Regions from separate parts of the Nocardia sp. NPDC060255 genome, predicted to be linked through region 2. Evidence: riboswitches for the same ligand, from Rfam matches in the RefSeq annotation. Region 2 holds a riboswitch; the other holds the start of a gene.
The links. Region 2 has a riboswitch for thiamine pyrophosphate ahead of ACFWF1_RS19720 (purine-cytosine permease family protein). Riboswitches for the same ligand answer to the same signal wherever they lie in the genome.
Positions count from the first base shown of each region.

Region 1 (7,092 bases), on a different contig from region 2:
TGCTCGATCGATGTTCCCGAATAGCTGTGCTCGGCAAACAGTTCGGTGGCCGCGTCGAGCAGCTGATTGCGCCGCTGGGCGCTGCGCTGTTCGGCGTCGAGTCCACGGATCCGGCGGCGAGCCGGCCCCTCGGCAGGCCGCGCGGCGGATTTGCTGCGGGTCATACCTCGACCATAGCTCGATAGGTTTTAAAAAGAGTTCTTGTTAGTAACAGGTTCTCATGCTGTAATCGCTGTCACGTTGATGAGGAAGGACGCATACGTGTCAGTGATCAATGGTGATCCGACCGGCCGCCCGCGGACCGGAAAACGTACGGTGGCCGTGTTGGTGACGATGGCGATCGCCATGGCCACCGTGCTGCTGAACGGCGCGGTCCAGCCCGCGCCCGCCGCCGCACAGCCACTCCCGAACGAGGACTCGTTCTACCAACCCCCCGAAGGATTCGAAGGCCAAGCACCCGGCGCGATTCTCCGATCGCGGGAGGTGCACCTGGCGGTCCTGACCGCGCTGCCGCTCAATGTGCGTTCCTGGCAGCTGCTTTACCGCACCACCGATCTCAACGAACAGCCCACCGTCGCCGTCACCACGGTCATCCTGCCCGCGGGCGCGGATCCGAATCGGTCCCGTCCGCTGGTCTCGCTGCAGTTCTACTACGACAGCGCGAGCAACGACTGCTCGCCGTCGTATGTGCTGCAACAGGGTTCGGGCCTGGCCGGGCTCGAGGGCATCCACTCGCAGAGCGAACTGATCGCGATCGCCGGGCTGATCAGCCAGGGCTGGGCGATCTCGGTGCCGGACTACGAGGGACTCGACGGTCACCTCACGGTGCCGAAGGAACCCGGATACCTGACCCTCGACGGCATCCGCGCCGCCGAAGGTTTCCAACCGCTCGGCCTGGACGGCACGAACACCCCGGTCGCCCTGTGGGGCTACTCCGGCGGCGGCATGGGCTCCGGCTGGGCCGCCGAAATGCAGCCGACCTACGCACCCGAACTGAACGTCAAGGGGATCGCCCTCGGCGCGCCGACCTCGGATGTGGTGTCGCTGCTGCACGTCAACGGGTCGATGTTCTCGTCGCTGATCGGCATCGGCATCTCCTCACTGCGCAAGGCCTATCCGAAATTCAAGGAGGCGGCCGACCGGTACCTGACGCCCGAGGGGCAGGCGCTGATGGACCGGACCGAGCGCACCTGCCTGCCGCGCAACGCGGTCACCCAGATGTTCGTCGACTACGGGCGACTGCTGACCATTCCGATTCCCGACTTCCTGCAGGTTCCCGAGATCAAGGAGACCTTCGAGCAGACGGTGCTCGGACGCAACATCCCCACCGCGCCGATCTTCCTGTACCAGGGCGTTTTCGACGAAGCGGTGCCGGTCTGGACCAATGACCGGCTCGACCAGCAGTGGTGTGCCGGTGGCGCGTCCGTCATCTATACCCGCGATCATCTCAGCGAGCATCTGAGCCTGCCGTCGCTCGGCATGGCGGGCACGCTCAACTGGCTGAAGGCGCGGCTCGCGCCCAACGCACCCGACCAGGTCGGCTGCCGCACCGACAACGTGGTGTCCATGCTGGCCGACTTCAACGCCCTGCTCACGCAGATCGAGATCAACCTGAACGCCACCTTCGGCGCGCTGGGTTTCCCGATCGGCCCACGCGAGCGCTGATCGCCCGCCCGTTGCCTGGCCCCCGACCGGAATGTCCGGTCGGGGGCCAAGCTTTTTCGGGTCCGCGGGGCGGAGCTCGTCCGATCATGGGGCGACCCACAGGATGTGGCTGTAGTCTCGGCCTGGAAAATTTCACACCGCCAACGGGGGCTCGCACCAGCGGGCTGAGAGGACGGCTAGGGCCGTCGACCGTATGAACCTGACCGGGTAATGCCGGCGTAGGGAGGAACAATCATGGCTACTGCTACGTCCAAAGACGGCTCCGAGATCATCGACACCGTCACCACCGGACCCATCGAAGGCAGTGTCAAGCACTACACCGAGGTGGACGGGCTGCGCATTCCGGTCCGTCGGGTCAATCTGACGAACGGTGAGCATTTCGACGTCTACGACACCTCCGGCCCGTACACCGACGACACAGCCCAGATCGATCTGGAGTCGGGCCTACCGAAATTGCGTGACACCTGGGCAAAGCCCGAGGTCGACGGGCCGCCGACCCAGCTCGCCTGGGCGCGCCAGGGCATCATCACGCCCGAGATGCGTTTCATCGCTGCCCGCGAAGGTGTGACACCGGAGCTGGTACGCGACGAAGTGGCCCTCGGTCGCGCGGTGATTCCCGCCAACCACAAGCATCCGGAGCTGGAGCCGACCATCATCGGCAAGAAGTTCCTGGTGAAGATCAATGCGAACATCGGCAACTCGGCCGTCTCGTCCTCGATCGCCGAGGAGGTGGAGAAGATGGTGTGGGCGACCCGCTGGGGCGCGGACACCATCATGGACCTGTCCACCGGCAAGAACATCCACGAGACCCGCGAGTGGATCCTGCGCAACTCCCCCGTCCCGGTCGGCACCGTGCCGATCTATCAGGCGCTGGAGAAGGTGAACGGCGATCCGACCAAGCTCACCTGGGAGATCTACCGCGACACCGTGATCGAGCAGTGCGAGCAGGGTGTCGACTATATGACCGTGCACGCTGGCGTGCTGCTGCGCTATGTGCCGCTGACCGCCAAGCGGGTCACCGGCATCGTCTCGCGCGGCGGATCCATCATGGCCGCTTGGTGTTTGGCGCATCACCAGGAATCGTTCCTGTACACCAACTTCGCGGAACTGTGCGAGATCCTGGCGAAGTACGACGTGACGTTCTCCCTCGGTGACGGCCTGCGGCCCGGCTCCATCGCCGACGCCAACGACGAGGCGCAGTTCGCCGAGCTGCGCACCCTCGGCGAGCTGACGAAGATCGCGAAATCCTTTGGCGTGCAGGTGATGATCGAGGGCCCGGGGCACGTGCCGATGCACAAGATCGTGGAGAACGTGCGGCTCGAGGAGGAGCTGTGCGAGGAGGCGCCGTTCTACACCCTCGGCCCGCTCGCCACCGATATCGCGCCCGCTTACGACCACATCACCTCGGCCATCGGCGCCGCGATCATCGCACAGGCGGGCACGGCCATGCTCTGCTACGTCACCCCGAAGGAACATCTGGGGCTGCCCAATCGGGACGACGTCAAGGTCGGCGTGATCACCTACAAGATCGCCGCGCACGCCGCCGACCTGGCCAAGGGGCACCCGCACGCACAGGACCGGGACAACGAATTGTCCAAGGCGCGTTTCGAATTCCGCTGGCGCGACCAGTTCGCGCTGTCGCTGGATCCGGACACGGCCAGGGAATACCACGACGAAACCCTGCCCGCCGAGCCCGCCAAGACCGCGCACTTCTGCTCCATGTGCGGGCCGAAGTTCTGCTCGATGCGCATCTCCGCGGACGTGCGCGAGTACGCCGCCCGCAACCAGCTCACCGATGTGGCGGCGATCGAGGCCGGGATGGCGGAGAAGTCCGCCGAGTTCGCCGACAGCGGGAACGCGGTTTACCTGCCGATCGTCACGTAGGTCGAGTTCGCCCGTCCAGCAACACGTCCGGCTCCCGCGCAGCTGCGGGAGCCGGGCGTGACGACACGTCGATTCGGGGCCAGTGGGCTGACGTCGTTGGCGGTGCTGTTGCGCGTGTTGCTTGCACTGCTGAGGTAGTCGGAAGTGCAAGGGCCTCAGCTACGTTCGTAGGTCCCGGTCAGCTCTCCGCGGGCGATGACGTGCCCGTTGATGGCAAGCAGTGTTTTGGCGAGCGTCGCATCACCTCTGAGTCCGCTCGTGGTATCGAGTGCGAAGATCTGGAAGACATAGCGATGCGGACCGTGTCCCGGGATAGGGCGTGGACCTGCATATCCCCGGCGTTTGAAAGCGCCGACGCCGATATGAAACGGCAGGTCGTTCGAGACTTGGCCGCGCTCGAGGTTGAGGACACCTTCGGGGAGCTCGTTCACCTGCGGATCGATACCGGTGACCAGGCAGTGCACGATCGGGCGTGGCAACGGAACGTCGGGGTCTTCGACAATGAGCACCAGCTCGACTGTTGACGCTGGGACGCCTGCCCATTTCAGTGGTGGCGAGATGTCATCCCCAACGCCTTTACCGGCATGCCGTTGCGGGATTGGCGTCCCGTCGGCGAAGGCTGTACTCGTTAGAGTGATGAGCGCCGGCGCATCGCGGGCGGCCGGGCGATGTGCAGCAATCTTGTCGATACCCGCGCGGACGGGTCGCAACAGACGCCCAATCGGGTGTTTGATCATGTGAACTCCGTTGGTCAGCGAGCACGAGGGTGAGGTGCGGTGTGAGTTGTTCAGGAGCGGCGTTTCGGGTTCGGTGTCACGCTCCGGATCCGCTGTCGACGGGTATAGCACCCGACCGAAACACCTCTAGTAGTTCGATCGGCAGATACCCCTGCTCGGAAAGACGCGCCAGGACACCACCGCTGGCGAGAATCTCGAGGATCAGCGGCGGCAGCGGCGGTGCCTGGCCCGATATGCCGGTGACGTCGTTGCGGTAGGTCCCGGTCGCGAAGTCGAAGCTGCCTTCGTCGCCGTCGGAGAAGATCTGCGTGACCCCGGGAGCAGTCAGGGCGGGCAAGCCCGAATTGATGGCATTGCGGAAAAATAGGGAGTTGAATTCCTCGGCGATCAGTGCCGCGATGCCGAGGCTGCGGAACAGTGCGGCGACCGGTCGGGAGGATCCGACACCGAAGTTCTTGCCCGCGAGGACGATATCGCCGGGCTCGACCAGGTCGGTCCACCCAGGACGGATTTCGTAGAAGACATGCTTCGCGGCTTCGGGGATGTCGAGCTTCATCGCGAATGCCGGGTACATGGCGTCGGTATTGATGGAGTCGCCGAAGACCCAGACCCGGCCGGTGATGGTCATGCGGTCACCCTCCGGGGGTCGGTGATGTACCCGGCGACGGCCGACGCGGCGACGGTGGCCGGGGATGCCAGATAGATTTCGGCTTCGGTGCTTCCCATGCGGCCTTTGAAGTTTCGAGTGCTCGAGGTGAGGCAGACTTCACCGGAGCCGACGACGCCCATGTGGTAGCCGAAACACGCCCCGCAGGTGGAATTGGTGACCACGCCACCGGCATCGGCGATGTCCTGGAGATAACCCAAGCGCATCGCGTCGCGGTAGACCTGCTGCGAAGCCGGAGTCACCAACAACCGCACCCCGGGCGCGACGGTCCTGCCACGCAGGATCCGCGCGGCGATCCGCAGATCGTCGAGTTGGCCATTGGCGCAGGAGCCGATGAAGGCCTGATCGATGGTGCGCCGTTCGATCTGGGATACGGGTAATCCGTTGTGGCTCACCGTGCCCGGCCGTGCGACATAGGGTTCGAGACCGGCCAGATCGATGGCGCGGACGGCGAGGTATTCCGCGTCCGAGTCGGCGTCGGCGGGCTCGAAGTCGCGCACTCCCCTGTCGGTGAGGAACTCCCGCAGCACGTCATCGACACCGAAAGTGGCGAAGTCAGCGGAGATTTCGGCTGCCTGGGTGGCGATGGTGCGGCGGTCGTTGAGTGGGATGCTCGCCAGGCCGGAGCCGCCGAATTCGAGGTTCTGGTTGGTGGCGTCGCCGTAGGTGTCGGCGATGGAGAGGAAGACGTCTTTGCCGCTGATCCCCTCGGGGAGTTGGCCGTTGAGTTCGTAGCGGATGGTGGGCGCGACCTGGAGCCAGGTGGAACCGGTGCAGAGGATGGAGTACAGCTCGGCGGGCCCCAAGCCGCGAGCGGCGGTGTTGTAGGCGCCACCGGCGCAGGTGTGCGAATCGGTGCAGGCCAGCACTTCGCCGGGGCGGGCAAGACCGTTCTCGGCGATCACCTGGTGGCAGATGCCGTGGCGGCCCACGTCGAAGAACTTCTCGATTCCGAAGTCTGCGACGAACTTTCGTGCCTTCGGTCCGCCCTCGGCGTCCTCGAGTGTGGGTGCCGGGACCGCGTGGTCCATGATCACGGCGACTTTGTCCGGATTGTGGATCCGGCTGGGCGGGATCCACAGCGTCGCGAATTGCAGGTCGATCATGACGCACATGTCGACATCGACGGTGACGATGTCACCTGGACGAACCTGTGCGACACCGGCTTTGCGGGCCAGCAGGTTCTCGATCATGGTCATGCCCATGGTTCAGGCTCCTTCCGAACGGAAACGCTCGCCGAGCTCGGACCATTCGGCCAAGCCGAGCAGATCGAAGAACTCGGCGGGTTCGGCGGGCAGCCACGGCGACGGATCGCGGCCGAGGAGTTCGGCCAGGCCGGTCAGCATGGCGAACGTCGCGGCACCCAGTGGCAGCGAGGGATGGATCGCTATCGCGTAGCCGAGCTCACGCAATCGGGCGGTCGATTCGATCGGTGTCAGCCCGCCGATCACTAGATTGATCAGCAGCGGTGCCGACACCTCCTTAGCGATCTGCTCGATCTCCTCGATGCCCTGCGGCGCTTCGACGAAGATCACATCGGCACCCGCGGCGGCGTACGCGTTGGCGCGGTCGATCGCGGCGTCGATGCCAAGGGGCCCGCGCGCATCGGTGCGGGCGATGACCACCAGATCGGGATCGGTGCGGGCATCGAGTGCGGCCGCGAGTTTGGCGACGAACTCGCCGGTATCGACGAGTTCCTTGTCCGGCAGGTGCCCGCACTTCTTCGGAAATGCCTGGTCCTCCAACTGGATTGCGGCAACCCCTGCGGCTTCGTACTCGCGGACGGTGCGGATCACGTTCAGCGGTGCACCGTAGCCGGTGTCGGCGTCGGCGATGAGCGGGATATCGCCAAGCGTGCGCACCAAAACCCTTGCACGCTCTACCATTTCGGTCTGGGTGAGCAAGCCGATGTCGGGTAGTCCGAACCCGGAGGCCGCTACCCCCGCACCGGTCAGGTATGCCGCGCTGAACCCGATCCGGCTCACGAGTGACGCGGAGATTCCGTCGAAGACGCCGGGGGCGATGATCACTTCAGCACCGGCAATGGCCGCGCGCAGCTTTACCCGGGCCTCGTGGTGGCTCATTACAGCTGTTCCTTTCCAGCCAAAGCTCCCGCGACCGGCGCGGCCAGCAGGTGGG
Region 1 covers NZ_JBHXAU010000001.1:52,723-59,814, forward strand. The annotation lists gene ACFWF1_RS00265 (TetR/AcrR family transcriptional regulator) at 1-164, opposite strand, end outside; gene ACFWF1_RS00270 (lipase family protein) at 262-1,665, shown strand; TPP riboswitch at 1,799-1,907, shown strand; gene thiC (phosphomethylpyrimidine synthase ThiC) at 1,900-3,549, shown strand; gene ACFWF1_RS00280 (YbhB/YbcL family Raf kinase inhibitor-like protein) at 3,705-4,286, opposite strand; gene ACFWF1_RS00285 (3-isopropylmalate dehydratase) at 4,363-4,908, opposite strand; gene ACFWF1_RS00290 (aconitase/3-isopropylmalate dehydratase large subunit family protein) at 4,911-6,158, opposite strand; gene ACFWF1_RS00295 (oxaloacetate decarboxylase) at 6,162-7,037, opposite strand; gene ACFWF1_RS00300 (MmgE/PrpD family protein) at 7,037-7,092, opposite strand, start outside.
Region 1: linked by a shared signal. The riboswitch ahead of thiC (phosphomethylpyrimidine synthase ThiC) and the one ahead of ACFWF1_RS19720 (purine-cytosine permease family protein) in region 2 are both predicted to bind thiamine pyrophosphate.

Region 2 (7,092 bases):
TCCCTTCGCTATCCGATTAAGCCAGGGCGGTTTGCCGAGGCTGCTTCAACGCCGGTTATACCCCGGCCGCATAACTCGAACCTTCCGTTTGCAGATAATTTGCCACATTGCGGCTTTCGGCGCGACCGGTCGCTCGAACCGTGACCCGAAGCCGTACTCTCGACTCCGGCCACCCCCGACTGGTCGGTCTTCCTCACAACCCGTCCCACGCGATGAGGAGAAGATTGTTACGACCTGTCATCACGGTGCCATCTCGATGTCACCGACACGCCGAGGTAAGGGGCGCAGTCTTATCTCGGATTCGGCATCAGGGCAATGCCTCCCGCCTGACGTCACCCGGAGGTGCACGATGAAGACCTTGTCAGCCGCTGATACGAATCACCAGCCGCCGGGAGCCCGCGATGTTCGTGCGTGATCGCGCGCTGCCGGCCACCGGAGGCACCGCTCGGTCGCTGCCGGATCAACGGGAACTGGTCGCCGCCTTCGGCAGCCGCGAGGGCGATCCGAACGCCGAGCATCCGCTGATCGGCTGGGCCCGCAGGCTGGCCGTCCTGCACCGGCAGCGCCGCGGCAATCCGCTCGCGGCCGCCGGAATCGATTGCCGCCGCGCCGAATTGGTCGCCGCCATCGATACCTGGGTGGCCACCCAGCTGCCCCGCCGCAGTTGCACCGAGCACCTGCGCACCGAATCTCTCGGCGCCACGGTCGACCGCATGGCCGCGGCCCACGCGCACGCGAGCCATCTGCTGCACACCGCCGAGAAAGTGTCCGATGTCCGAGTGCACGCGGCGTGGTATCGGCTCGCCTCGCTGGCGGACGAGTGGACGGATCTCATTGTGGGTGCGGTGCGAAAAGCCTAGTGGCGCAGGGGTGTCCGGTCTGGACGGACAATCTTCGCGTCGAACGAGGAGAACGGCAGGCAACCGGCCGGATGGTGTCCGCGCAGGCCGGGTCAGACCACTAGTTCGGGTTCTCGCATGGACAGTTGCCGCGCCGAGAACCAGCGCATCCCCTTGGCCAGCAACGGCAGCATCAGCACCATCAGCAGTAGGCGCATGCTCTGCACACAGGTGATCAGCGGCAGGTTGGCGTCCATCGACTCGGCGGTGGCCAGCACGGCGTTGATACCGCCGGGCGTGGTGGCCAGGTAGATATCGGACAGCTCGAGGTCGACGAAGGTGGCGACCGCGAAGGCCAGGCCTGCGACGATGGCGGACAGCGCGACGATGGTGACCGTCATGCCGGGGATCATCCGTGCCATCTCGCGGACGACGGTCCGGGTGAAGCGGGTGCCGACCTCGAAGCCGATGAGCACGAACAGCAGATCCTTGAACAGGTTCGTCGGCGCGTACCCGTGGCTGACGCCGAACGCGGTGAGCGCCGCGGTCATCAGCATCGGCCCGATCAGCGCGGGGCTGGGCAGGCTGAGCCGTTTGCCCAGCTTGGTGCCGACGACGCACAGCATGACCGCGATGGACAACCCGGCGACCTGATCACCGCGGCCGACGATCATCCAGAACGGCAGATCAGGATTGGTGACCGAGGCGCCGAGCGTCGCGTGCTCGGTGCTCATGCCATCGCCGCTGTGGTTCAGCAGCGCACCGAGAGCGGGCGCACTCACCGCGACCAGCGCGACCCGCAGGTATTGCATGAACGCCACCTGGCGCGGATCCGCGTCCATATCGTCGGCCACCGCCACCACCGCCGCGGAACCACCGGCCAGCAGGCCGAGCGTCGCGGTCGGCAATTCCACGTGGGCGAAGCGGGCGAACACCACCGCGACCAGCAGGCTGATCAGCAGCGTCGCCACCGTCACCGCGAGCACCGGGATCAGCGCCAACCCGATGCTGGACAGCAGCGAGATCTCCAGATAACTGCCCATCAACACACCGAGCATGGACTGCACACCGCAGGTCAATTGCCGAGGCATCGGCGCGGGCAACTTCCCGGCCAACGCCAGCGCGCCGCCGACGACGATCGCGAGGATCATCTGTGGTGCGGGAAAATGCACTCGATTGAGTAACTCCGCCCCGGCAAGCACCGAGGCCAGCAGAGCTACCCATCCGATCACTTGCCTCCGAGTCATACCTAGTAATCCTTGCCCCAGCTAATGAACAAACAGTAACGACTCCGTTATCAAAGTTAACGGACGGTGTGATCCCGGCCGCATGGCGCCAATTGCCTGTTCAGAGCGGACATTTCCTAAGTCACGCAGATCTTCGGACTGTACCCGATATCCACCGTAGCAACTCGAGCGAACTCGCAGCTCACAGCTGTTTGCCAGCTTCGCTGTCCGGATCGCCCGGGCCGCCGGGCCGCAGCGTGTACGATTCGCCCGAACCACCCCCACCGCGGGAGCTCGGGCAAGGCCGGGCTGAGAGGGCGAACCCCAGCGCTTCGCCGACCGCATGAACCTGTCCGGGTAATGCCGGCGTAGGAAGAGCGTTTCGGGCATGTCTGCATCGACCCTGCACAACTCCGAACGGCACGAGGCCCCCTTCACCCTCGACGAGCCCGCCCCGAAGGTGCTGTCCTTCTGGGACCAGAGCGCATTCTGGGCAAACCTGGGTGTCAGCCTCATCGCCTTCTCCGGCGCGTACACCGTGCTGGCACCGAATTCCGACGGCGCACCGCAGATCTCCATTTCCGCGGGCATCCTCGCGATGATCGTCGGCACCGTCGTCGGCGGTCTGATGCTCGGCTTGGCGGCCGTGCCGGGCGCGAAGACCGGCAAGCCGGCGATGGTGCTGTTGCGCGGCCTGTTCGGCGCGAAACTCAGTTATCTGCCAACGGTTTTGAACATCGCCCAGCTGATCGGCTGGGGCACCTTCGAATTGATCGTCATCGGTGACGCGGCCGACGAACTGTTCGGTGGTGGTCCGCACTGGCTCTACGTGGTGGCGGCCGGGGTGCTCACCACGGTCCTGACCATCTGGCCGCTCGGCTCGGTGCGGATGTTGCGCCGGTTCGTCACGGTCGGCGTGGTGATCGCGCTGATCTGGTTCTACATCCAGTTCTTCCGCACCGGCCTGCCGGACCTGTCGGCAAACCCTGGCCCGCACGGCAGCGGCCCGTTCGGCGCGGACTGGAACCTCTTCTGGATCGCCACCGACGCGGCGCTCGCGGTATCGATCTCCTGGGTGCCGGTCGCCGCCGATTACACCCGGCACTCGCGCAGCACCGGCACGGCGTTCGGCGCGGCCAGCGGGGCGTATGCGGTCACGCAGATCGTGGCCTACACGCTCGGCCTGTTCGCGCTTGCGCGCGCCACCGGCGACGGCCAGTACTCGCCGTTCCTGCAGGTCAGCCTCGGCGGACTGTTCTTCTTCGTCTTCGTGTTGCGCGAGGCCGACCAGTCCTTCGCCAACGTGTACTCCACCGCCGTCTCGATCCAGAACCTCGCCCCGCGCGTCGACCGGCGCATTCTGTCGATCGGCCTCGGCCTGCTGATCACCCTGCTCGCGCTGCAGCTGAACATGGCCAACTACTTCGGCTTCCTCGGCCTGATCGGTTCGGTGTTCGTGCCGCTGCTCGGCGTGCTCGTCGCCGACTTCTTCCTGCGCGCGAAGGGCGAGTGGAACACCGCCGACGACGCCCCGCCGCGCTGGGGCATGATCCTCGCCTGGCTGGCCGGGCTCTCGGTCTACCAGCTCATCAACCCGGGCGACGCCGGCGTGTGGACCGACTTCTGGGTGAACATCCAGGAGCAGCTGCACTTCACCAAGCAGGCGTGGATGAGCGCGTCACTGCTGTCGTTCCTCGTCGCCTTGGTGGTCGCGTGGGCGGTCGGGCGGGTCGCGACACTGCGGCAGGACAGGGTAGCCGGCGGCGCATCCGCCTAGCTGCCACGATGGAGTGATGGGCGAGGTCAGGATCGGCACGTCAGGGTGGGTGTATCCGCCGTGGCGTGGCGTCTTCTACCCCGAGGGTGTGACGCAGAAGCGTGAGCTCGCGTACCTGTCGCAGCACATGAACAGCGTCGAGATCAACGGCTCGTTCTACGCGCTACAGCGCCCGTCGAGCTATCAGAACTGGGCGGGTCAGACGCCGGACGATTTCGTGTTCGCGGTGAAGGGCAGCAGATTCATCACGCATATGAAGCGGTTGCGCGCTGGCGACGAGTCGCTGGCGAACTTCCTCGCCTCCGGCCTGCTCGCCCTCGGCCCCAAACTGGGCCCGATCCTCTGGCAGTTGCCGCCGAATTTCCAGTTCGATCCGGACGTGCTCGACACCTTCTTCGGTCATCTCCCCCGAACCACCACGCACGCCGCCGACATCGCGAAACAGCATGACCACCGGGTGGATCCGGCTTATACGACCACGGACGCCGACCGCCCGCTGCGGTACGCAGTGGAGGTCCGTCACCCCAGCTTCGTCACGCCGGAGTTCACCGACCTGCTGACCAAGCACCGGATCGCGCTCGTAATCGCCGACACCGCAGGCAAATTCCCGATGATCGAGGAGGTCACCGCGGACTTCGTCTACATCCGGCTGCACGGACATGACGAGCTGTACGTCAGCGGCTATACCGACGAGGGTCTCGACATGTGGGCAGACAAAATCCGCACCTGGTCCACCCACCACGACATCTACTGCTACTTCGACAACGACGCCAAGGTGATGGCCCCGCGCGACGCGGTAGCGCTGCGCGCCCGCCTCGAAAAGCCGCACGCCTCTTGATTTCCCGCGCCGAAATCGCATGCGATTCTAGGTGCGAGAAATCAAGACGTGCGGGAATTCAGTGGCCGAGTGTGCCGACGCTCAGGAAGCCGAGCAGGTCGTGGCGGGTGATGACGCCGACGGGCTTGCCCTCCTCGACGACCATCAACGCGTCGGTGTCCGACAGCGCCTTGGTCGCGGTGGAGATCGGTTCGCCCGCGCCGATCAGCGGGAACGACGGGCTCATGTGCTTGCCGACCGGATCGGTCAGGTGCGCACGACCCTCGAACACCGCCGAGAGCAGATCGCGTTCCGAGACGCTGCCCGCGACCTCGCCCGCCATCACCGGCGGTTCCGCGCCGACCACCGGCATCTGCGAAACCCCGTACTCGCGCAGGATTTCGATGGCGTCGCGCAGCGTCTCCGACGGATGGGTGTGCACCAGGTCGGGCAGTTCGCCGGACTTGCCGCGCAACACGTCGCCGACCAACGGCTCGACCGTGCTGCCGTCGAGGCGCTCGCGCAGGAAGCCGTAGGAGCTCATCCACTGGTCGTTGAAGATCTTCGACAGGTAGCCGCGGCCACCGTCGGGCAGCAGCACCACGACGACCGCGTCCGGGTCCCGCTTGGCGACCTCGATGGCCGCGACCACCGCCATGCCGCAGGAGCCGCCGACCAGCAGCCCTTCCTCGCGGGCCAGGCGCCGGGTCATGTCGAACGAGTCCGCGTCGGAGACCGCGATGATCTCGTCCGGGATCGCCGGGTCGTAGGCTGACGGCCAGAAGTCTTCGCCGACCCCCTCGACCAGGTACGGCCGTCCGGTGCCGCCGGAGTACACCGAGCCCTCCGGGTCGGCGCCGATGATCTTGACCTTGCCGCCGGACACCTCCTTCAGGTATCGGCCGACGCCGGTGATGGTGCCGCCGGTGCCGACGCCCGCGATGAAGTGGGTGACCTTGCCCTCGGTGTCGCGCCAGATCTCCGGACCGGTCGTCTCGTAGTGGCTGTCCGGGCCGCCGGGGTTGGAGTACTGGTCCGGCTTCCACGCGCCGTCGATCTCGCCGACCAGACGGTTGGAGACGCTGTAGTAGCTGGCCGGGTCCTCCGGTGCGACGGCGGTCGGGCACACGACAACCTCGGCGCCGTACGCGCGCAACACATTGCGCTTGTCCTCGCTGACCTTGTCCGGGCACACGAACACGCAGTGGTAACCGCGCTGCTGCGCCACCAGCGCGAGGCCGACACCGGTATTGCCCGAGGTGGGTTCGACGATGGTGCCGCCGGGCCGCAATTGCCCGGACTTCTCGGCGGCGTCGATCATCTTCACCGCGATCCGGTCCTTGGAGCTACCACCCGGATTCAGGTATTCGATTTTGGCCGCTACCAGTCCGGTATTCGGTCCTACAACAGAGTTCAACCGGACCAGCGGCGTATTGCCGATGAGGTCCACGACATGGTCGGCGATGCGCATGCGCCCCATAGTTCCAGATGGACCCGGTGTGAGTTGGCGCACGCCACGCGCAAGGCCGTCGGCCCGGACAAAACCGGGAATCCGGCAATCCCCCATTTAGGATCCGAACCATGGAGCAGCCGAACATCGCCAGGGCCGGTGTTGTGCTGGCCGGCGCGGCACTGGCCGCGCTGGTCGGACCGGGCGCGCAGGCGAACGCAGTCACCATCGAATTCCCGCAGGTGCTCACCATGGCGCACGGCGGCCTGTGCGGGACGACCGTGCGCACCTGGGCCGACGTCAACCCAGCGTGGCCGGGCCGGGCCATTATCAATATGCGCGCGCTCCCGGTCGTCGGCATCGGCGACGGCGACTATCCGCTGGCCCCGCTGTGTGAGGTGCACACCATGGTGGATTGGCGCAACACCACCACCGGCGCGGTCGGCAGGTACGAGGACACGATCGTCACCGGCCTCTACGGCAGCGTCCAGTACGCGCTGTTCCAGGACACCGGCCCGGGCCATGTCGAGGTCACCGTCACCACCGACGCGGCGAGTATTCCGGCGCACGGCTGGTTCGACGTTCCCGCTCCTGCTGCCCCAGCTGCATAAAGTCGGTACATTTTCTTTTGTGAGCGCACCACGCATCGGCTGGCGTACCGCCGCGGTGACCGGTGCCGCAACAGTCCTGGCCGGTTCCGGAACCGGCGCCGCATGGTGGGCGACCTCTCGACTGTTGATGGCGCAGGCCGGCGCGGCGCGTGGCGTCATCGGCCGCGACACCTCGAAACCCCCTGAAGCCGACGGCATCTACACGGCGGGCTGCCTGGTACCGGAGCGCTGGCGCTCCGGTAAGCACGCGGATCTGCACCTGATGGTCTTCGGCGATTCCACCGCGGCCGGTGTCGGCTGCCTGGTCGCCGATGAAGTACCCGGCGTGCGCCTGGCCCGTGGCCTCGCCCTCGCCACGGATCAGCGAATCCG
Region 2 covers NZ_JBHXAU010000010.1:58,808-65,899, reverse strand. The annotation lists gene ACFWF1_RS19730 (DUF4254 domain-containing protein) at 402-860, shown strand; gene ACFWF1_RS19725 (AbrB family transcriptional regulator) at 953-2,086, opposite strand; TPP riboswitch at 2,342-2,457, shown strand; gene ACFWF1_RS19720 (purine-cytosine permease family protein) at 2,454-3,842, shown strand; gene ACFWF1_RS19715 (DUF72 domain-containing protein) at 3,859-4,680, shown strand; gene ACFWF1_RS19710 (cystathionine beta-synthase) at 4,739-6,130, opposite strand; gene ACFWF1_RS19705 (hypothetical protein) at 6,241-6,720, shown strand; gene ACFWF1_RS19700 (SGNH/GDSL hydrolase family protein) at 6,740-7,092, shown strand, end outside.